Regions from separate parts of the Methylosinus sp. is20ea genome, predicted to be linked through region 2. Evidence: predicted binding sites of a transcription regulator. Region 2 holds the regulator's gene; each other region holds the start of a gene.
What was found. Region 2 encodes PhoB, which activates phosphate uptake and scavenging genes when phosphate is short. Its sites were predicted from a motif close to TGTCATNNANCTGTCAT; they were not measured.
Positions count from the first base shown of each region.

Region 1: AC6IY7_RS17890 (YdcH family protein) is a predicted target of PhoB. The motif match lies at 2,137-2,153, and genes of this name have one in related genera.
Region 3: AC6IY7_RS07120 (inorganic phosphate transporter) is a predicted target of PhoB. The motif match lies at 4,697-4,713, and genes of this name have one in related genera.

Region 1 is NZ_AP046088.1:3,833,793-3,840,931, forward strand. It holds gene AC6IY7_RS17875 (GumC family protein) at 1-1,007, shown strand, start outside; gene AC6IY7_RS17880 (Ros/MucR family transcriptional regulator) at 1,081-1,536, opposite strand; tRNA gene AC6IY7_RS17885 (tRNA-Val) at 1,835-1,909, opposite strand; gene AC6IY7_RS17890 (YdcH family protein) at 2,173-2,352, shown strand; gene AC6IY7_RS17895 (protein adenylyltransferase SelO) at 2,498-3,934, shown strand; gene AC6IY7_RS17900 (hypothetical protein) at 3,945-4,538, shown strand; gene AC6IY7_RS17905 (YdcH family protein) at 4,660-4,878, shown strand; gene AC6IY7_RS17910 (PepSY-associated TM helix domain-containing protein) at 5,519-6,679, shown strand; gene AC6IY7_RS17915 (hypothetical protein) at 6,751-7,139, opposite strand, start outside.
Region 2 is NZ_AP046088.1:1,327,384-1,334,522, reverse strand. It holds gene hpnE (hydroxysqualene dehydroxylase HpnE) at 1-1,128, shown strand, start outside; gene AC6IY7_RS06120 (hypothetical protein) at 1,244-1,744, shown strand; gene phoB (phosphate regulon transcriptional regulator PhoB) at 1,762-2,505, opposite strand; gene phoU (phosphate signaling complex protein PhoU) at 2,502-3,227, opposite strand; gene pstB (phosphate ABC transporter ATP-binding protein PstB) at 3,257-4,042, opposite strand; gene pstA (phosphate ABC transporter permease PstA) at 4,039-4,878, opposite strand; gene pstC (phosphate ABC transporter permease subunit PstC) at 4,882-5,802, opposite strand; gene pstS (phosphate ABC transporter substrate-binding protein PstS) at 6,136-7,139, opposite strand, start outside.
Region 3 is NZ_AP046088.1:1,544,203-1,551,341, forward strand. It holds gene AC6IY7_RS07095 (NADP-dependent malic enzyme) at 1-1,075, shown strand, start outside; gene AC6IY7_RS07100 (UDP-glucose dehydrogenase family protein) at 1,187-2,491, shown strand; gene AC6IY7_RS07105 (hypothetical protein) at 2,610-2,843, opposite strand; gene AC6IY7_RS07110 (hypothetical protein) at 2,877-3,026, opposite strand; gene AC6IY7_RS07115 (putative sulfate exporter family transporter) at 3,045-4,439, opposite strand; gene AC6IY7_RS07120 (inorganic phosphate transporter) at 4,759-6,384, shown strand; gene AC6IY7_RS07125 (NAD kinase) at 6,543-7,139, shown strand, end outside.

The DNA.
Region 1 (7,139 bases), 1.5 Mb from region 2:
CCGCCGACAGAAAGCTTCTCGACGACACGCTGCGCCGCGCGCGACTGGTCCAGGAGCAATCCAGATTCGACCCGCGCGAAGCGAGGATCATATCGCCCGCGCTCGCGCCGAGCGCTCCGTCATGGCCCGACAATGGGCGAACCATGCTGATGGCGCTCGCGCTCGGCTTGCTCGCCGGCCTCGGCGTCGCCTATCTCTGCGAATTGACCGACACCGGATTCACGACGCTCGCCCAGATCGAAGCGACGCTCTCGCTTCCCCTTCTGGCCTCGATTCTCGAAACGCGAGCGCGCGGCGTCGCGCCGATCCTCGCGGACCAAATGCGCGCGAGGCCCCTGTCACGCGCGAGCGAAGCGCTCCGCGCGCTGCGCAGCGCCATCGAGATGAGCGACGTCGACGATCCGCCAAAACTGATTCAGCTCGCCGCGACCGCGCCGGGTGAGGGAACGACGACGATCGCCGCGGCGCTCGCGGCCTCGGCCGTGCAATCTGGCCTGCGGACGCTGCTCGTCGACGCCGATCTCCGCAATCGGGCCCTGTCGCGAATTTTCTCGGCCGGCGACAGGCCCGGCCTCGTCGATCTCCTCATCGGCTCCGCCGGGCCGAGCGAGACGATCTTCTTCGATGAGGCGCGCCGGACATGGGTTCTTCCGGCGGGCGGCGAAATACAGAATTCGGCCGATCTTCTCGCATCGGACAAGATGAGGGCGCTTCTCGCCGCATTGCGCGGGCGGTTCGATCTCGTCATCGTCGACACGCCGCCGATCGGCTCTATCGTCGATCCGATCATCGTCGCCGGGCTCGTCGACAAGACGGTTCTGGTCATTCGCTGGGCGGCGACCCCGCGCGAGAGAATCGCGCATGCGATCGAACGTCTGCCGGATCGCGGCAAGATCGCTGGCGTCGTGTTCAATCGCGTGATCGAAGCGAAAGCCCGGAAATACGGCCAATACGCCTATTCCCGCTATCACGGCGGCGGCGCTTTCGAATCCTATCACGTCGAGTGAGGCGCGGCCGTCGGAACGGGCGGCGCAAGGGAGCATCGGGCCGGGCGAGACGCGTCGGCGTGATGGATGCGCGTCAGGCCGGGGCGGCCGCCTTCCTGACCGGCGCGCCGCGCTTTTTCGGCGCGACGAGGATTTTCGCCGCCGGCTTGCGGCCGAGGCCGAGCGATTTCGCCAAGGCGGAGCGCTGCGCGGCGTAATTGGGCGCGACGATCGGATAGTCGCTCTTCAGCTCGAAGGCGGCGCGATATTCGTCCGGCGTCAGCTTGTGCTCGGCTTGGAGATGGCGCTTCAAGGATTTGAACGGCTCTCCGCAACAAAGGCAAGTAATCGCGTCCGGGCTGACGGATTTCTTCACCGGAACCGACGGCCGCCATTGTTTGGCCTCGCCGTCCGTCGGCTCGACGTCGCCGCCGAAGGCCTTTTTCACAGCCGCGATGACGGAAGGAAGATCCATGGGAGCAACAGTATTATTCGAAAGATAAGAAGAGAGTATCTGCGCGACGAGAGCTTTGTCTTCGGCTTCGGACATGGTCGTTTCCTCGGCGTTCGAATCTTTTCTATTGGAGCCGATATCGATGTCGATTGCAATCGGCGACTTCCCTCGCCAAGAGACGTGCGCCTCGCCAAAGGACGCGCGTCGAATAGCGAGCTCATTTTCGAGATTAGGGTCGACGGAGCGCGAGTCGAAATATTGCGAAACGACCGACCCCTGCAATATCGCCCGATTGGCGATGTCGCCGCCGTGGGTAGACGAGACAGTGGCCCGACGTCGCCTTTACGTCATCGGACGATGGAATGATCGAGCATGAGAAATCAGCGGCTCGGAATGGTGGGCGCGACAGGGATTGAACCTGTGACCCCTACGATGTCAACGTAGTGCTCTCCCGCTGAGCTACGCGCCCCCGGCGCCGACCGGATTGCTTCGGTCCGGCGCGAGTGACGCTCGTATAATGGCTGTCGGGCCGAGGCGCAAGCGCCGTTCGACACCTTTCCGCGCGCCGCGGCCAAGCGCCGCCGCAAGCTCGGAAGGTTTAAGATTTCCTTCCGCAAACAGGGCCTTTGGGCAAAATAATTCACATCCTTGCGACCTCGTCGCCTCTTGCGGGGCCTCGAATTCGTGTCACACTGGCGTCGTCCTTCTGTCATGAACCAACGGAGGCGCTGAATGTCGCTACAGACCCATCTCGTCGAGCTCGAACGCCGCCATCAGGCGCTCAAGAAAGAGATCGAGCAGAAGCAGCATCATCCCCGAAACGACGATTCGAAGCTCCACGAGCTGAAGCGCAAAAAGCTTCAGCTAAAGGACGAGATCAACAAGCTGCGGCAGGGCGTCAGCCTGCATTGACGGCCCTAGAGAGGTCTAGCGTCGAGGCGGAGAGCTCTTCTCCGCCTTTTTTTTTTGCGCCGCGCCCTTGCGCGCCCGCGGGCGCCCGGCTTGCTTTCCTGGCATGGCCCAACGCATTATTTCTCAACGCGAGAGCGAAGACACCATGCCCCTTTCCCCGCGCTATCGCGCCGAAACCCTCCACGCCTCGCTCGGCGACGGCTTTTTCGACCTCGTCGAGCCCGCGCGCTTCCCCGCGCATATCCTGCGCTATCGCAACCAGCGCTGGGCCGAGCGCGTCGGCCTCGACACGCTGACCGAGGCGGAATGGATCGGCCATTTCGGGCGTTTCGAGCCCCTGCCCGGCGGCTTTTCCAAGCCGCTGGCGCTGCGCTACCACGGCCATCAATTCCGCACATACAATCCGGACATCGGCGACGGCCGCGGCTTTCTGTTCGCCCAACTCCGCGACGCGGGGGACGGCCGGCTGCTCGATCTCGGCACAAAGGGGTCCGGCCGCACGCCCTGGTCGCGCCAAGGCGACGGAAAGCTCACGCTCAAGGGCGGCGTGCGCGAGATTCTCGCCACGGAGATGCTGGAGGCGCTCGGCGTCGACACATCCAAGAGCTTCAGCCTGATCGAGACCGGCGAGCCGCTCTATCGCGGCGACGAGCCCTCGCCGACGCGCTCCAGCGTGCTGGCGCGTCTCTCCCATTCCCATATCCGCATCGGCACCTTCCAGCGCCTCGCCCATCTCGACGACCAGGCCGCGCTCGGGCGGCTCATCGATTATTGCGTCGCCCATTATTTCCCCGAGCTCGCCGACGAGCCGGCGGAAAGCCGCGCCGGCGCCTTTTTGGAGCGAGTCGTGGCGCGCGTGGCGCGGCTCGGGGCGCGCTATATGGCCGCGGGCTTCGTCCATGGCGTGCTCAATTCGGACAATATCAACATCACCGGCGAGAGCTTCGATTATGGGCCATGGCGATTCGCGCCGCGCTATGATCCGCAGTTCACGGCGGCCTATTTCGACGACAGCGGCCTCTATGCCTTCGGCCGTCAGCCCGGCGCGCTCGGCTGGAACCTCACCCGGCTCGCCGAGACCATTTTGCCGCATGTCGGGCTCCAGCGGACGGAGCAGATTCTCGGCGGCTATCAGAGCGTCATTCAGCGCGAGTTCCAGCTCGCGCTGCTCGACCGATTCGGCCTGCTGCCGGCGGATGATCCGGAGCAGGACGCCGCGCTCGCCAAGGGTCTGCTCGAATTTCTCGGCAAGACGCAGGCGCCCTTCGAGCAGACATTCTTCGACTGGCGCGGGGGTCTGGCGAGCCGCGAGCGCGCCGCCGTGAGCCCGGAGGCCGCGCTTTATGACGCGCCGGAGTTCGGCGGACTGCGCGAGGCGCTGGCCGCTCATGAGACGGCGCCCGCCGCCAATCTCGACCATCCCTATTTCCGTCACGCCGTCCCCTGCACTATGCTCATCGAAGAGGTCGAATCGATCTGGGCGCAAATCGCCGAACGCGACGACTGGAGCGCGCTCGGCGACAAGATCGCGCAGATCGCCTCCATGCGCGAAGCCTATACGCCGGCGCCTGCCGGGGGATGACATTCGGAAGATGAGCCGCTCGATCTGCGCCTGTCTGTTTCTCGCTCTCTCGAGCGCCGCCGCCGCCAAAAATCTGCTGATCGAGAAAATCCCGCCGAGCGGGGCCTGTTTCTTCCGACGCTATGACGAAGCGCATCTTCGCGAGCATCCCGGCCAGACCATCGTCTCGGTGCGGATCTCGATTCGTCGCGAGCTTCCCTTCACGCCGGAGGACGCGCGCGACCTGCGCATCGAATTTCGCCAGAAAGGGCAAGCCAAGCCGTTCTATGTCGTCGGCGGCTGCGCCTGGAGCGAGGAGGCCAATCGCGACGTCCGCGGCGTCCGCCTCATTCAATCCTTCCGCAAGGACGCCGCGGCGCAATGCATGGCGCGCGGCGGCCTCGGCGACTCGGCGGAGGAAGGCGGCGACTTCCCCATCGACCTCGCCGAGGATGGCGCTTCGCTCACGCTCTACATGGATGAAGGCGTGAGCGGCTGGCGCGGCCCGGACCAGAAGAAAAAAGCGACCTATCTCGAGCTTGCGCGCCAAAATCGCGTCTTCCGGCTCGAGCGCGTCGATCCCGCCGCCTGCATCGAGCTGGACAAATCGGTCGCGGTCGATTGAAACGGGAAAATTGCGTGAACACGCCGCCGCATACGTATTTAGACTTGAAGATGAACATGACGCGAGGCGATAATCGTCGCGTCACGACTCGCTGCGACGCGGCGCTCGGGCAGGTTGACGAATGGTCGATGAGCTAAACGAAGCCGAACGTAACTCGATCCTGGTCGAAGTGGAGCGCCTGAGGCTCGAGCACCGAGATCTCGAGGATGCGATCGACGCCCTTCTCGCGGTCGGCGCCGTGGACCAGCTGCAAATTCAGCGGCTGAAAAAACGAAAATTGCTGCTGCGCGATCGCATCGCTTTTCTGGAAGACCAGCTCACGCCCGATATCATCGCTTGAGCGGCGGCGCGAGAGCGGAACGCTATTTCCACATTCTGAGACCGACCGCGACGGCGAGCGAGACGACCGCCACGATCGCGACGACTGCCACCAGCCTCACCGTTTCCTTGCTTTCTTGGGCGCTCCCCATACGGTCCTCCGCCGTGCTTTTTCAACTTTGACGAGCCTATGCCTGTCCAAGAGAGATACAATAAGCGAAGATGCGACGGAACAGCGCAGTGAGGATCGCCCACTCGAAGCGCGACATGGCGGCCGGCGCCTCGACAGATCGATATTACACATTTGCGCCCGAGAACAAAAACCTCCCGACGCGCAAATCCGAGATTTCCGCCGATCCGAGATTTCCGCAAATCGGAATTTCTCCGCGGGCGCCGCCTCGAGCCCGGGCGAGCTCGCCTCGAAAGCCCGGCGATCCGCGCCGTTGACACGTCCGCCGCAAGAGGCTCCCATCCGTCGGCCCTAGAGTCTTTCCGTGTTTCATTGAAACACGGAAAGACTCTAGGCTTTTGTTTTGACGCGCTTCCAACGCCGAACCGGTGTCCACTTCGGCTGGAAACGCTTTAAGGCGCGGGCGCAGCCGAACCGAAATCTCGCCGCGCTCCGAGGGATAGAGACGAGATGTCGGTCGGAGGCGTCCATCATGGGTCGAAACGAGCTGGGCCGCAAAATATTTCAGGCGACCCATCGCATCATCGGCCTCTTCGCGGGCGCGATCCTCGTCCTCATCGGACTCAGCGGCAGCGTGCTCGCCTTTCGCGAAGACATAGACGAATGGCTGAACGCTCCGCTCATGCGCGTGGATGCGCCGGAGCGGTCGTCCCCGCGCCCGCTGGATGAAATTCTCGCGGCGGCGACCGCGGCGACGCCGGCGGAAGGCAGGCCGGAGCGCCTCACGCTCCCGCGTCATGCGCATGCGGCGGCGATCGTGAGCTATATGGTCGAGACCGACGATCTCGACACTTATTTCCACCAACTGTTCGTCGATCCCTATACGGCCAAGGTCACCGGAAGCCGCTTATATTCGCATGGCGACGATGTGTTTTCGCAGCCCTTGGTCCAGATCGTCATGGCGTTTCACTGGACGTTGCTGCTCGGCGCGAACAACGCCTATCTCGTCGGCGCGATCGGCCTTCTCCTGTTCCTCTCGATTCTCTTGGGGCTTTGGCTCTGGCGGCCGCGCAATGGCGATTGGCGGCTGGGATTGACGATCAAATGGGGCGCGAGCCCGGAGAGGATCGCCTATGACGCGCATCGGAGCGTCGGCGTCTATTTCGCGCTTCTCCTGCTCGTGACGCTGGCCACCGGTATCGCGATGATCTTCAAGCCGGCGACGCATTCGCTGGCGACGTTGATCTCCCCGGTGCGTTCCGAGCCCGATTATGGAAAATCGACGCCTGTTCCCGGCCAGGCGCCGATCGGCCTCGACGCGGCCGTCGCGATCGCGGACAAAGTTTTCCCCGCCGGACGGCTGCATTGGATTCTCCTGCCGAGCGGCGATGACGGCGTCTATGTCGTCGGCAAACAGTCGGATGACGAGCCCAACCGGACCAAGACATTCCGCAATGTCGGCGTCGATCGCTACAGCGGCCGCGTGTTGCAGGCGCAGGACCGGGACGATTTCACCGCGGGCGAGAGGGTCTTGGAGTGGCTGTTTCCGCTGCATTGCGGCGAGGCCTTCGGCGCGCTCGGCCGCTCGCTCGTTTTGCTGACGGGGCTCGCGCCCCTCCTCCTCTATGTGACCGGCTTTCTGCGATGGAGTCACAAGCGCCGCGCACGGCGGCGCCCGGCGCCGCCGGCATGACGCATAGAGTTTTGACGCGTTTCCAACGCCGAACCGGCGTCCACTTCGGCTGGAAACGCTCTAGACCTTCGTCACTGGCCGACGGAGATCGGCATCGCGATCCTGTCCTCTTCGCTCTTGCCTTCGCCGAAGGCGAGCTCGAGAACATATTTCCCTCTGTGGTCGAGCGAAGACTCCAACGTCACAAAGCCTGCGGGACGTGGCTTGGACGGCACGGAGGTCAAAAGCTCCAGCGCCCCTTTCGGGTCGGTCTTGTAGAAAGAGAGCGCGACCGATTGCCCTCTCACATCTTTCTCCATGAGCGTGACGGAAAAGATGGCCTTTCCCGTTCCGGGAAGCCGATCGCAATATTCGTCATATTTGCTGAGGTCGTTCGTCGGCCCTCCGGCGCTCTGGTCCGAATCTGCGAGGAAATAGGTCGTCAGCCGCGCGGAGTAGAAGTCGCTCACCTTGAGGCAAT
Region 2 (7,139 bases):
CGCTGCCGCTCCTATTATGATTCCAGCCTCGATCTCACCATAGACAATGGCAATCATCTTCTGCTCTCCGGCAATGCCGCCGCGCTGGATTATGCGCGACGCATCGGCTCGGTCGGCGAGTTGGTGGGGCCGAAGGAGTGCGCCTTCGATTTTCTCGACACGCGCGACGGAACGCGCTGGCGCATGAGGCCCAATTCCTCGCGCCTGCCCTGGTGGATTTTCGTGCGCGATCGCCGCGTCCCCGGCACGTCGCCCGGCGATTATCTCGGCGCGATCGGCATTCTCCTTGCCAAAAAGGGCGCGACGATCGGCGAGGCGATGAATTGCTCCGGCGCGCTCTATGAGCGGCTGTGGGGTCCGGTTCTGCTCTCCGCGCTCAATACGGAGCCGCGCGAGTCCTCCGCCGCTCTCGCCGCCGCCGTGCTGCGCGAGACGCTCGCCGCCGGCGGCGCCGCCTGTCGTCCGCTGGTCGCGCGGCGCGGGCTCGGGACAGCTTTCATCGAGCCGGCGCTGACGAGGCTCGCCGCGCGTGGCGCCGGTCCGCGTTTCGCTGCACGGCTGAGGGGAATCGAGTTTGCCGATGAGCGCGCCGTGGCGCTCGATTTCGGCGATGAGAAAATCGCGCTCGGCGAGAATGATCGGGTCGCGCTCGCGGTTCCGCCCTGGGCGGCGCAGGAGCTGCTGCCGGGGCTCGTGGCGCCGGATGATTTCCGCGGCATCGTCAATGCGCATTTCAAGATCGCGCCGCCGCCCGGCCAGCCGGCGCTGCTCGGCATGATCGGCTCGCTCACCGAATGGCTGTTCGCTTTCGAGGACCGCCTCTCGGTGACGATCAGCGGCGCCGATCGGCTGATAGACGAGCCGCGCGAGAGCCTCGCCGAGCGCATATGGGCCGAGGTCGCCGCCGCCACCGGCCTGCCGGCCGCGCTGCCGCAATGGCAGATCGTGAAGGAGAAGCGCGCCACCTTCGCCGCGACGCCGGCGCAGCAGGAGCGCCGCCCCGGCGCTGTGACGCGCTGGCGCAATCTCTTCCTCGCCGGCGATTGGACCGCGACGGGCCTGCCGGCGACGATCGAAGGGGCGATAAGGTCGGGTTATCGCGCAGCGGAGCTGGCGGGGCGCTCGTAGAAGGGCTTCCGTGTCCCGGCCTTTGGCGCGCAGCGATGCCGGGTGCGCGAGGAGCTTTTCACCTCATTCAATTGACGCGTATTCAACATGTCATTGATTAAAAGGAGACTCAACGATGGAGCTCGTTGAACGCAGACTCGCGGAAATTCACATTTGTTTGGCGCGCGAGAAGGCGCTTCACCTGTTTGCGTTTGCGAGTTCTGTTTTTCCGAGCGAATGGTCAAAACCGTATATTGAACAAATAATCATTGAGGTTTTTGAGTTCGCTTTCCATGCGCGAAGGGTCAATGAGCTTTGTGGACTTTACGGCACAAAATTTCCAAGTGCAGGACGACTGCTGATTGAGCTTTCGGAGCATCCGGAAGGAGTTTTGGAGGAAAATTATTGGGATGCCCTCAACTACTTGGTTCATACCCGTCGTTTTATTTTCGGAAATGTTCACCACGATCATAGAAGAGTTTTTTTAGACAACGATACGAACCTCTGCCCCACATATCTGCGCATTACGACGGATAGGAAAGAGGAAAAACTCATCAGCATATTTGGGATCGTAGAGTGCTTCCTGTCGACTGCGATACCTGAGATAAAGAAGAGATTTCCGGAACTTCAATTCTGACGGCCTTTGGGAAGAGCCTAGCTCCTCCCAAAGGTCTCGTCGAAGGAATAGCCGGTGCCGCGCACGGTGCGGATCGGGTCTTTCTCGCGGCCGCGGATGATCGCCTTGCGCAGACGCCCGACATGCACGTCGACGGTGCGCTCGTCGATCTCCGCCGAGAGCCCCCACACGCTGTCCAGCAATTGCGCGCGCGAGAAGACGCGGCCGGGCTTTTCCATCAGATATTCGAGCAGGCGGAATTCCGTCGGCCCGAGATGAATCTCGCGCCCGCCGCGCTTCACGCGCCGCGTCTCGCGGTCGAGGTCTATGTCGCCGGCGACGAGCCGCGTCGCCACGCGCTCCGGCCGCGCGCGGCGCAGCAGAGCGTGAACGCGCGCCATCAGCTCCGGCGTCGAGAAGGGCTTCACCACATAATCATCGGCCCCGACGGAGAGGCCGCGCACCCGCTCGTTCTCGTCGCCGCGCGCGGTGAGCATGATGATCGGCATGGTGCGCGTGTCGTCGCGGGCGCGCAGCCGCCGGCAGATCTCCAGCCCCGAGACGCCGGGCAGCATCCAGTCGAGAATGACGAGATCGGGCACGGATTCGGCGAGGCGGATTTCCGCCTCGTCGCCGCGCTCCACATGCTCGACCTGGAAGCCCTCGGATTCGAGATTATAGGCGAGCAGCAGCGCGAGCGCCGCCTCGTCCTCGACGACGAGAATGCGCGGCGCGCGGTCGTGCGGCGCATCGCGCGGCGTTGCGACGCGTATCTCGTTCATTGCGTGGGCTCATCCGTTGCCGCGCTGGCGCCGAGGATCGTCGACTTTCCCTTCGGACGGTCGGTCGGCATCGCCTCGCCAGTGACGAGATAGACGATCGTTTCGGCGATATTGGTCGTATGATCGCCGATGCGCTCTATGTTCTTCGAGCAGAACAGCAGATGCGTGCAGAAGGAGATGTTGCGCGGGTCCTCCATCATGAAGGTCAGGAGATCGCGGAACACCGAATCTTCGAGCGCGTCGAGCTCGCTGTCGTTCGTCCAGACGGCGCGGGCGCGTTCGACATCGCGCTGGGCGTAGGCGTCGAGCACGTCCTTCAATTGCATGGCCGCCACTTCGGCCATGGTCTTCAGCCCGATGATGGCGCGGGGCACGCGCGCCTCGGAGAGGATTTTCACCGTGCGCTTGGCGATGCTCTTGGCGAGATCGCCGACGCGCTCGAGATCGGCGGCGATGCGCATCGCGGCGATGCATTCGCGCAGATCGATGGCCAGCGGCTGCCGCCGCGCGATGGTGAGGATGGCGTTCTCCTCTATCTCGCGCTGCAGCGCGTCGAGGCGCTGATCGGTGGCGACGACGCGATGGGCGAGCTCAATGTCGAAATTGGCGAGCGCATCCATGGCTTCGGCGAGCATTTTTTCGGCGATGCCCCCCATCTCGGCGATTCGGCGGCCGAGCACTTCGAGGTCGCGGTCATAGGAGCTGACGATATGTTCGCTCATGTCTCATATTCCTCGTGCGCGTAGCGCGCTCAGCCGAAGCGGCCGGTGATATAGTCCTGCGTCTTTTTGTTCTGCGGCGCGGTGAACAGATTGTTCGTCTCGCCGAATTCGACGAGATCGCCGAGATACATGAAGGCGGTGAAATCGGAGACGCGCGCCGCCTGCTGCATATTGTGGGTGACGATGGCGATCGTGTAGCGCTCCGACAATTCGTCGATGAGCTCCTCGATCTTCGCCGTCGAGATCGGGTCCAGCGCCGAGCAGGGCTCGTCGAACAGGATCACCTCCGGCTGAATGGCGACGGTGCGGGCGATGCACAGGCGCTGCTGCTGGCCGCCCGAGAGGCCGAGGCCGCTCGTATTCAGCTTGTCGCGCACCTCGTCCCACAACGCCGCGCCACGCAGCGCCGCCTCGACGCGCCCGTCGAGCTCGCTGCGCGAGAGCTTCTCGTAGAGGCGTATGCCGAAGGCGATATTGTCGTAGATCGACATGGGGAAGGGCGTCGGCTTCTGAAACACCATGCCGACGCGCGAGCGCAGCAGGTTGAGGTCGATGCGCGAATCCAGAATATTCTCGCCGTCGAGCAGCACCTCGCCCTCGGCGCGCTGCCGCGGATAGAGGTCGTACATGCGGTTCAATATGCGCAGCAGAGTCGATTTGCCGCAGCCAGACGGGCCGATGAAGGCCGTCACCTTATTGGTGTAGAGCGGCAGCGAGATCGATTTCAGCGCGCGCGACTGGCCGTAATAAAAGTCCAGATCACGAACCGAGACCTTGGTTGGAATAGTGGCTTCGACAACCGGCATGGCGGTCATTGTTGTTTTCCCTGGCTGCTGAGCGCACGCGCGGTGATGGAGAGCAGAAGGACGGCGATGGTGACGAGCAGAGCGCCGGTCCAGGCGAGCTGCTGCCAATCCTTGTAGGGCGAGAGCGCGAATTGGAAGATGACGACGGGCAGGCTGGAGACCGGCGCATTGAGATCCGTGCTCCAGAACTGATTGTTCAGCGAGGTGAACAGCAGGGGCGCGGTCTCGCCGGAGACGCGCGCGATGGCCAGCAGCACGCCGGTGATGATGCCCGATTTCGCCGCGCGATAGGCGACGCGCAGCAGCATATGCGAGCGCGGCAGGCCGAGCGCCGCCGCCGCCTCGCGCAGCGGGCTCGGCACCAGCAGCAGCATGTCCTCCGTGGTGCGCACCACGACGGGCACGACCAGCACGGCGAGCGCCAGAGCGCCGGCGATGCCGGAGAAATGCCCGACCTGCGCCACCACCACCGTATAGACGAAGAGGCCGATGACGATGGAGGGCGCGCTGAGCAGAATGTCGTTGATGAAGCGCACGACCATGCTGAGCTTCGAATAGCGGCCATATTCGGCCATATAGGTGCCGGCGAGCATTCCGAGCGGCGTGCCGAGCAGCACGCCGATCGTCGTCATCACCAGCGAGCCGGCGATGGCGTTGAGCAGGCCGCCGGTGGAGCCGGGCGGCGGCGTCATCTCGGTGAAGACGGCCGGCGTGAGGCCGCGCGCGCCCTCATAGATCAGCGCGCCGAGGATCAGCACCAGCCAAGCGAGGCCGAAGACCGTGCCGGTCCAGCACAGCGTCGTGGCGAGCGCGTTGGTGCGGCGGCGGGAGGCGGAGATGGACAAGGGTCAGGCTCCCGATTTCTGCTCGATGCGCATCAGCATGAAGCGCGCCGCCGCCAGCACGAAGAAGGTGATGACGAAGAGGATGAGGCCGAGCTCGATCAGCGCGGAGGTGTAGAGATCGCCGACCGCCTCGGTGAATTCATTGGCGATCGTCGCCGAGATGGTCGTGCCGGGCGCGAGCAGCGAGCTCGACACCTTATGCGCGTTGCCGATGACGAAGGTCACGGCCATCGTCTCGCCGAGCGCGCGGCCGAGGCCGAGCATCACGCCGCCGATGACGCCGACGCGCGTATAGGGGATCACCACATAGCGCATGACTTCCCAGGTCGTGCAGCCTATGCCCGAGGCCGCCTCCTTCAGCATCGGCGGCACGGTGTCGAACACGTCCCGCGAGATGGAGGTGATGAAGGGCAGCACCATGATCGCCAGGATGAAGCCCGCCGTCAGCATGCCGATGCCATAGGGCGGGCCGGCGAACAGGTTCGACAGCACGGGAATGTCGCCGGTGAGGGAGATCAGCGCCGGCTGCACATGCTGCTGCAGGAAGGGCGCGAGCACGAACAGGCCCCAAATGCCGTAGATGATCGACGGAATGCCGGCGAGCAGCTCTATGGCGACGCCGATCGGGCGGCGCAGCGCATGGGGGCAGAGCTCGGTGAGGAAAATGGCGATGCCGAGCCCGAGCGGCACGGCGATGATCATGGCGATGGCCGATGTCACCACAGTTCCGTAGATGGGCGCGACCGCGCCGAATTTCTCGGTGACCGGATTCCAGGACTCGGTCGTCAGAAAACCGAAGCCGAAGGCCTTGATGGCCGGCAGCGAGCCATAGATCAGCGAGAAGATCACGCCGCCGAGGATCAGCAGCACGAGAATCGCCGAGGCGCGCGTCAGATTGTGGAAGAAGAAGTCGAACAGGGCCATGCGGCCGAGAACTTTCCCGCGGTCGACTTCGGCGGCGCGGGGCTGCGCTTCTACGATTGCTAGGTCCGACACGCTATTGTCTCTCGTTTGGCGGGTGAAGCCGGCTTCCATCGCGCGCTCCCGAAGGCGGATTTTTCATCTGAGGTCATAGCGCAGGTCTTTGGTGAACTCACTGCGCCGTGGGGGCGCCGCGTCGAAAGGAAGCGGGCGGAGTTCGTCCTCGGGCGGTCGTTTCGCGGCATTTAGCCATCCGTGGCTCTCATGCGTCTCGCGTCGAGGGGCGCCGGCGAAATATTCCATCGGGAATTTCGCCGGCGCGTATCGACGATGCGCTTAGTTGATCGACGCCAGCGGCTTGCCGCTCGCATCCTTCACATTGGCGGTCCAGCTCTTCTTGATCAGAGTCACGACATTGGCCGGCAGCGGGATATAGTCGAGCTCCTCGGCCGCCTTATTCCCCTTGGCGAAGGCCCAGCTGAAGAATTTCAGCGCCTCGCCGGCCGCGGCCGTGTCCTGCGGCGCCTTGGGCAGCAGGATGAAGGTGGCGGCGGTGATCGGCCAGGACTGCGCGCCCGGCTGGTCGGTGAGGATCTGATAGAAGCCCGGCGCGTTGGCCCAATCGGCGTTGGAGGCCGCGGCCTGGAAGGTCGGCGTCGTCGGGGCGACGGTCTTGCCGTCCTTGTTGACGAGCTTGGTGAAGTTCAGCTTGTTCTGCTTGGCATAGGCGTATTCGACATAGCCGATGGCGCCCTTGGTGTTGGCGACATTGTTGGCGACGCCCTCATTGCCCTTGGCGCCGATGCCGACCGGCCATTCGACCGAGGCGTTCTCGCCGACCTTGGACTTCCAGTCCGCGCTGACCTTGGACAAATAATTGGTGAAGTTGAAGGTGGTGCCCGATCCGTCCGAACGATGCACGACGGCGATCGCGGCCGACGGCAGCTTGGCCTTCGGGTTCAGCTTCTTGATCGCGGCGTCGTCCCAGCTCTTGATCTCGCCGAGGAAGATGGCGCCGAGCGTCTTGCCGTCGAGGACGAGATCGCCGGAGGCGACGCCATCCAGATTGATGACCGGCACGATGCCGCCGATCACCTGCGGCCATTGGGTGAGGCCGGCGGCCTCCAGCTCCTCGGCCTTCAGCGGCTGGTCGGAGGCGCCGAAAGTGACCGTGCGGGCCTTGATCTGCTTGATGCCGCCGCCGGAGCCGATCGACTGATAATTGAGGCCGTTGCCGGTCTCTTTCTTATAGGTGTCCGCCCATTTGGCGTAGATCGGATAGGGGAAGGTGGCGCCGGCGCCGGAGATATCGATCGCGAAGGCGGCGCCGGCCGTCGCCA
Region 3 (7,139 bases), 220 kb from region 2:
GGCGGTGGCGCGGGCGGCGATGGATTCCGGCGTCGCGCGGCATCCCATCGTCGATATGAACGCCTATCGCGCCGAGCTCTCGGCGCGGCGCGATCCGATCGCCGGCCTCATGCATACGATCTATGATCGCGTGCGGCGCGATCCCAAGCGCGTCGTCTTCGCCGAGGGCGAGGAGGAGCAGGTCATTCGCGCCGCGCTCTCCTTTGTCGCGCAGGGGCTGGGGCGGCCGATCCTCGTCGGCCGCGAGGAGCGCGTGGCGGAAACGGCGCGCAACGCCGGATTGGAGCTCGGCGATCAGATCGAGGTGCATAACGCCAAGCTCTCCTCGCGCAATGGCGTCTATGCGCAATTTCTGTTCGAGCGCCTGCAGCGCAAGGGCTTTCTGTTCCGCGACTGTCAGCGCCTCATCAACACCGACCGCAATCATTTCGCCGCGGCCATGGTGGCGCAGGGCGACGCCGACGCGATGGTGACCGGCGTCACCCGCAATTTCTCCAATGCGCTGGAGGATGTGCGCCATGTCGTCGATCAGAAGCCCGGGCACAGGCTCATCGGCGCCTCGCTGGTGCTGGCGCATGGGCGCATCGTCGTCGTCGCCGACACCGCGATCACCGAAATGCCCGAGGCCGCCGATCTCGCCGACATAGCGATCGAGGCGGCGGGCGTCGCGCGGCGCATCGGCCTCGAGCCGCGCGTCGCCATGCTGGCCTTCTCGACCTTCGGCTATCCGCCGGGCGAGCGCACGGCCCGCGTCCATGACGCGGTGCGCGTGCTCGATTCGCGGCGCGTCGATTTCGAATATGAGGGCGAGATGGCGGCCGACGTGGCGCTCAGCCGACATGCCATGGCGGCCTACCCGTTCTCGCGCCTCAGCGACACCGCCAATGTGCTGATCATGCCGGCCTTTCACTCGGCGTCCATCTCCACCAAAATGCTGCAGGAGCTGGGCGGGGCGACGGTGCTGGGTCCATTGATCGTCGGGCTCGACAAGCCGATCCAAATCGTTCAATTGGGCGCGACCGACGCCGATATCGTCAATATGGCCGCTTTGGCCGCCTTCGGGGTCGGGGGTTAGAACCGGCCGACCCGCGGGCGACACCGACGCCCGGAACTGCGATTTTGTCATGGCGACGAAATAAATTCGTTGCATTGACAATCCTTTGGACCGAACGAGAGACCAGAGACGATGAACATTACGATGATTGGATCGGGCTATGTCGGCCTCGTATCCGGCGCCTGCTTCGCCGATTTCGGCCATGTCGTGACCTGCGTCGACAGCGACGCTTCCAAGATCGAGCGGCTGCTGCGCGGCGAAATCCCCATCTACGAGCCCGGCCTCGACGAGCTCGTGGCCACCAATGTGCGACAAAATCGCCTGTTCTTCACCACCGATCTCGGCCCCGCCGTGCGCGGCGCCGACGCCGTCTTCATCGCGGTGGGCACGCCCTCGCGCCGCGGCGACGGCCATGCGGACCTCTCCTATGTCTACGCCGCCGCCGAGACGATCGGCCGGGCGCTGGACCGCTTCACCGTCATCGTCAACAAGTCCACCGTTCCGGTCGGCACGGGCGACGAGGTCGAGCGCCTCATCCGCGAGGCCAACCCGAAAGCGGATTTCGCCGTCGTCTCCAATCCGGAGTTTCTGCGCGAAGGCGCGGCGATCGAGGATTTCAAGCGTCCCGACCGCGTCGTCATCGGCATAGAGGACGAGCGCGCGCGCGAGGTGATGGCGGAAATCTATCGGCCGCTCAGCCTCAACGAGCCGCCGCTGGTCTTCGTCGGCCGCCGCACCTCCGAGCTCACCAAATATGCGGCCAACGCTTTTCTCGCCACCAAGATCACCTTCATCAACGAGATCGCCGATCTCTGCGAGAAGGTCGGCGCCGATGTTCAGGACGTCGCGCGCGGCATCGGCCTCGACAAGCGCATCGGCGGCAAATTTTTGCACGCGGGGCCGGGCTATGGCGGCTCCTGCTTCCCCAAGGACACGCTCGCTCTGCTGAAGACCGGCCAAGATTACAGCGCGCCGCTGCGCATCGTCGAGACGGTCGTCGCGGTGAATGATTCGCGCAAGCGCGCCATGGCCCGCAAGGTGATCGCGGCGCTGGGCGGCTCGGTGCGCGGCAAGAAGATCGGCCTGCTCGGCCTCGCCTTCAAGCCCAACACCGATGACATGCGCGACGCGCCTTCGCTCGCCATCGTGGCCTCGCTCGCCGGCGACGGCGCCAAGGTCTACGCCTATGATCCCGAGAGCATGAGCCAGGCGAAGCCGCTGATGCCGGAAGTGACCTTCTGCGACGACCCCTATGCGACGGCGGAAGGCGCCGACGCTCTGGTCATCGTCACCGAATGGGACGCGTTCCGCGCGCTCGACTTCGACCGCGTCAAATCGCTGCTGAAGACGCCGGTGATCGTCGATCTGCGCAACATTTATCGCGCCGCCGACATTCGCAAACGCGGCTTCACCTATCTGAGCGTCGGCCGCGAATAGTCGCCGCGCTCCTCGCGACGAAAACCCTCGCGACGAAAACCCTTGTCGTTCCCGGTCGGGCCGAAGGCCCGACCGGGACTCCAAAACGCGGCTGCGATTTCACTCCGCAAAGCGCGGATCACGCGCGACCGCGCCGCTCGGAAAGGCCGAGAGATGTCAACGCCGAGAGCATCGGCGGCGCTTCGCGGCGCAATTCGAGCGCCGCATTGCGCGCATTTTCGGCCGAATGGAACAGACGTCCTTCCAGCGGGCGGAACGATTGTTTCGCCGCATAGAAGCGATAGCCGTTGGCGTCGCGGGCGATTACGCCGACCGCTTCCTCGCCGAGCTCGATGATATAGGCGTCTGACATTTTCGGCCTCCTCTTCTCAGGCGTGGAATCCGCTCAGAGCGGAACGAAGTGATTGAGCGCGGCGAGGGCGACGAGCGCCGCGACGCCGATTCCGAGACTCCAGCCGATCAGTTTCTTTTCGATCGGCAGCAGCGGTTCGTTGAAGCGCTGCGCGGCTTCGTCCTCGATCGTCGGTTCGGTCATGATAGCTCCTCCTCTCGATCAGCCGGCCAGCGGCGGTTTCACGCCCGCGAAGAAAATCCAGGAAATGAGCAGTCCCACCCAGATCACGAAACCGAACAGGCTCACGAGATAGACCGCGGCCAAGCGCGCGACGCCGTCATCCCACAGCTTGCGGAAGTTCGAGAGCACGCCGATCGAGAAGAAGGTAAGGATGAAGAAGATGACGCGGAAGGTGTTGGCCTCGGCGAGCGCCGGCGTCAGTCGCTGCGTGAGCCCGCCGCCGAGCGCCAAGGCGAGAACGATAGCGAAAGTGACAATGAATCCGAGGATGAATTTCGGAAAGCGCTCCCAGATCTCGGAGAGCTTGGCGCGCTCGCCCTTCTCGCGATCGATGTGATTGGTCCAAATATAGGCGAGCACGAAGGCCCATATGCCGATGAACACGTCGATGAAGACTTTCACCGTCGTCGTCGTCGAGAGAATCCAGCCGGCCTCGTATTTCACGCCCTCGGCCGCGGCCTGGGAGAGCAGCAGCCCTTCGGCTATGCCGCCGGCGGCGATGGCGGCGCCATCGGTCTTCACCGCGAGGCCGAGCCAGGCCGCCGCGACGAGCGGCTCATGCGAGAGGAAAGTCTGCGCGAAGAAGGGAAGGACCAGCACTTCCACCACCGCGAAAATGACCACGAGCGAGGAGACGATGACCGGAATCTGCGGCCGCGCGCGAATGGCGCCGCCGGTCGCGATCGCCGCCGAGACGCCGCAGATCGAGATTCCCGAGGCGAGCGGCGCCGCCCATTCGCGCGAGAAGCCGAAATATTTGCGCGCGACGAAATAAACCACCGCCCAATAGATGAGATAGGCCTCGATGATCGCCGCGACGCCGCGCAGCAGCAGCGACGACGCGAGCGTCAGCTTGCTGGCAGCCGTCGCCGCGACGAAGCCGCCGAGAATGACGATGGCGATCTTGATATAGAGTTCCGGCCTGATCGCCTCCTTCAGCCATTCGGCGAATTTCGGAAACAAATTGGCGATGACGAGGCCGGCGAGCAGAGCGACGACGAAGCCGCCCTCATTGGTGAGCTTCAGCGACCAATCTATGCCGAATTTGGCGTAATCGGCCGGCGTCACCGCCGCGAGATGCGCGTAGGAGCCGATGAACCAGCTCGCATAGGCGATGACGAAGACGATGACGAAGGCGAGCGCGAAACGTTTCACATCGCCGCCCGTCGCCCAGACCGCCGCGCTCAAAGTGGCGAGCAGAGCGAAAAAGGTCGCGACCAGAGCGAACGCGCCATTGAGTTCCGCATAGCTCTTCGACACTGCCGAGAGCGCCTTTGCGGGATCGACCCAGACGGAGGTCGTCGCCGCCCAACCGAGCAGATCGAGACCGGCGACGCCGGCGAGCGCCAAGGCGAAGAAAAGGAGACCGACCACGACGGATGATCCGTCCTCGGTCAGACGAAATGGCCGCTTTTCGGCGGAAGACAATGCAATGTCCGACATTTCCGCACCCATATCGAAATTTCCGCGGGACGCGCCGCGCGCCTCTTTCGGAGCCTATAGGCTCATGGGAATCGTTCGTTATGTCAAATGGAATGTTCTTTTGAAAGAACATCGCCCGGGAGGATGAACTCGCTCCCGGGCGCGGACCGGACGATGAATTTCTGCTCAGGGCCGGCGACAAGCGTGGGCGTCACACGGCTGTCGCCTCCAATTGTTGAATATTCTCGCCTTTCAGTTGCGGGAGAAACGAATGACATCCGTTGCCTCGAGCGTCGAACTGCCGTCGGGCGCCGACGCGCATAGTCCGAAGCCCAAGCTCGATCACCCACTCGACATACGCGCGATTCTCGTCTTCCTCGCGATCGTCGCGCTCGGTCTCGCCTTCACGGCCTGGAGCATCTACAAGGATATTCAGGAGTCCGGCGCGCCGGTCACCAATTATCTCCCCTTCATCCTGCTCGGCGTCGCGCTGCTCATCGCGCTCGGCTTCGAATTCGTGAACGGCTTCCACGACACGGCCAACGCCGTGGCGACGGTGATCTACACCCACTCCATGCCGGCGCCGATCGCCGTCGTGTGGTCGGGCTTCTTCAATTTCCTCGGCGTGCTGTTCTCGACTGGCGCGGTCGCCTTCGGCATCGTCTCGCTGCTGCCCGTGGAGCTCATTCTGCAGGTCGGCTCGCAAGCCGGTTTCGCCATGGTGTTCGCTCTGCTCATCGCGGCGATCATGTGGAACCTCGGCACCTGGTGGCTCGGCCTGCCGGCCTCCTCCTCGCACACGCTGATCGGCTCGATCATCGGCGTCGGCATCGCCAACGCCCTCATGCGCGGTCGTGATGGAACCTCCGGCGTCGATTGGGGCAAGGCCACCGACATCGGCTATGCGCTGCTGGCGTCGCCGGTCGTCGGCTTCGTCTCCGCGGCGCTGCTGCTGCTGGCGCTGAAATTCCTCGTGCGCAAGCCCGAGCTCTATAGCGAGCCCAAGGGCCAGGCGGCTCCCCCGTGGTGGATTCGCAGCCTGCTGGTGCTGACCTGCACCGGCGTCTCCTTCGCGCACGGCTCCAACGATGGCCAGAAGGGCATGGGCCTCATCATGCTGATCCTCATCGGCACGGTGCCCACCTCTTATGCGCTGAACCGCGCGCTGCCGGCGAGCCATCTGGCGAGCTTCTCGACCGCTTCCCATGCGGCCTCGAAGGTCGTCGAAACCAAGGCCGCGGGCTATAATGTCCTCGGCGATCCGCGCCCGGCGGTGACCAATTATGTCGCCCAGCATCAGATCAACGAGGGCACCTATCCCTCGCTCGCCGTGCTGATCCGCGACATCTCCCAGCAGATCGAGGGTTATGGCTCGATCGCGAAAATCCCCTTCGCCGCGGTGGGCAACACGCGTAACGACATTTATCTCGTGTCGGAGGCGCTGCGCTTCCTCGCCAAGGACAAGGCGGCGGAACTGACCGACTCCGACAAGAAAGTGCTGAAGGACTATAAGGAGCAGATCGATCAGGCGACGAAATTCATCCCGCTATGGGTGAAGATCGCCGTCGCCATCGCGCTCGGCCTCGGCACCATGATCGGCTGGAAGCGCATCGTCGTCACCGTCGGCGAGAAGATTGGCAAGCAGCATCTCACCTATGGCCAGGGCGCCTCCGCGGAGCTCGTCGCCATGGGCACGATCGCCGCCGCCGACATGTACGGCCTGCCGGTCTCGACCACGCATGTGCTCTCCTCGGGCGTCGCCGGCACGATGGCGGCGAACGGCGCCGGCGTGCAAATGGCGACGATCCAGAAGCTGCTGATGGCCTGGGTGCTCACGCTTCCCGCCGCCATCACGCTGTCGGCGTCGCTCTACTTCCTGCTGCGCCAGATCATGTGACGAAACGCCGCTCCTCCCGGCCATACGTCGCCGGGAGGAGCGTCGCAGGGAGGAGCGGAAAACCATGAGGCCCGCGCCCGTTTCCTTCCGACTTCGCCGGGTGTATGGAGTTCGGCCCCCGCCGCCGCGAGCGCGGCCCCGCCGAGCCAGGTCGATCCATGTCCGCGTCCGGCGAAACGCCGAATCATCTCAAGAGACTCGCCTTTCTGTCCTCCGGCACGCCGGAGGCCGATGAGGCGCGGACGCGGCTCGTCGCCAAATATGGCGAGGTTCCGCCCGAGGAGGCCGATTGCATCGTCGCGCTCGGCGGCGACGGGCTGATGCTGCGCACGCTGCATCGCTTCATGGGCGCCGGCAAGCCGATCTACGGAATGAACCGCGGCTCCGTCGGCTTTCTGATGAATGAATATCGCGAGAGCGGGCTGCGCAAGCGCATCGCCGAATCCAAGCCCTCGATCATCCATCCGCTGCTGATGCGCGCCGTCAACACGCATGGCGACGAATTCGCCGCCCATGCGATCAATGAAGTCTCGCTGCTGCGTCAGAGCTCGCAGATCGCCAAGCTGCGCATATTGGTGAATGGCAAGGAGCGCCTGCCAGAGCTCATCACCGATGGCGTGCTGGTGGCGACGCCGGCCGGCTCCACCGCCTATAATCTCTCGGCCAACGGCCCTATTCTGCCGCTCGACGCGCCGCTGATGGCGCTGACGCCCATCTCCGCCTTCCGCCCACGGCGCTGGCGCGGCGCGCTGCTG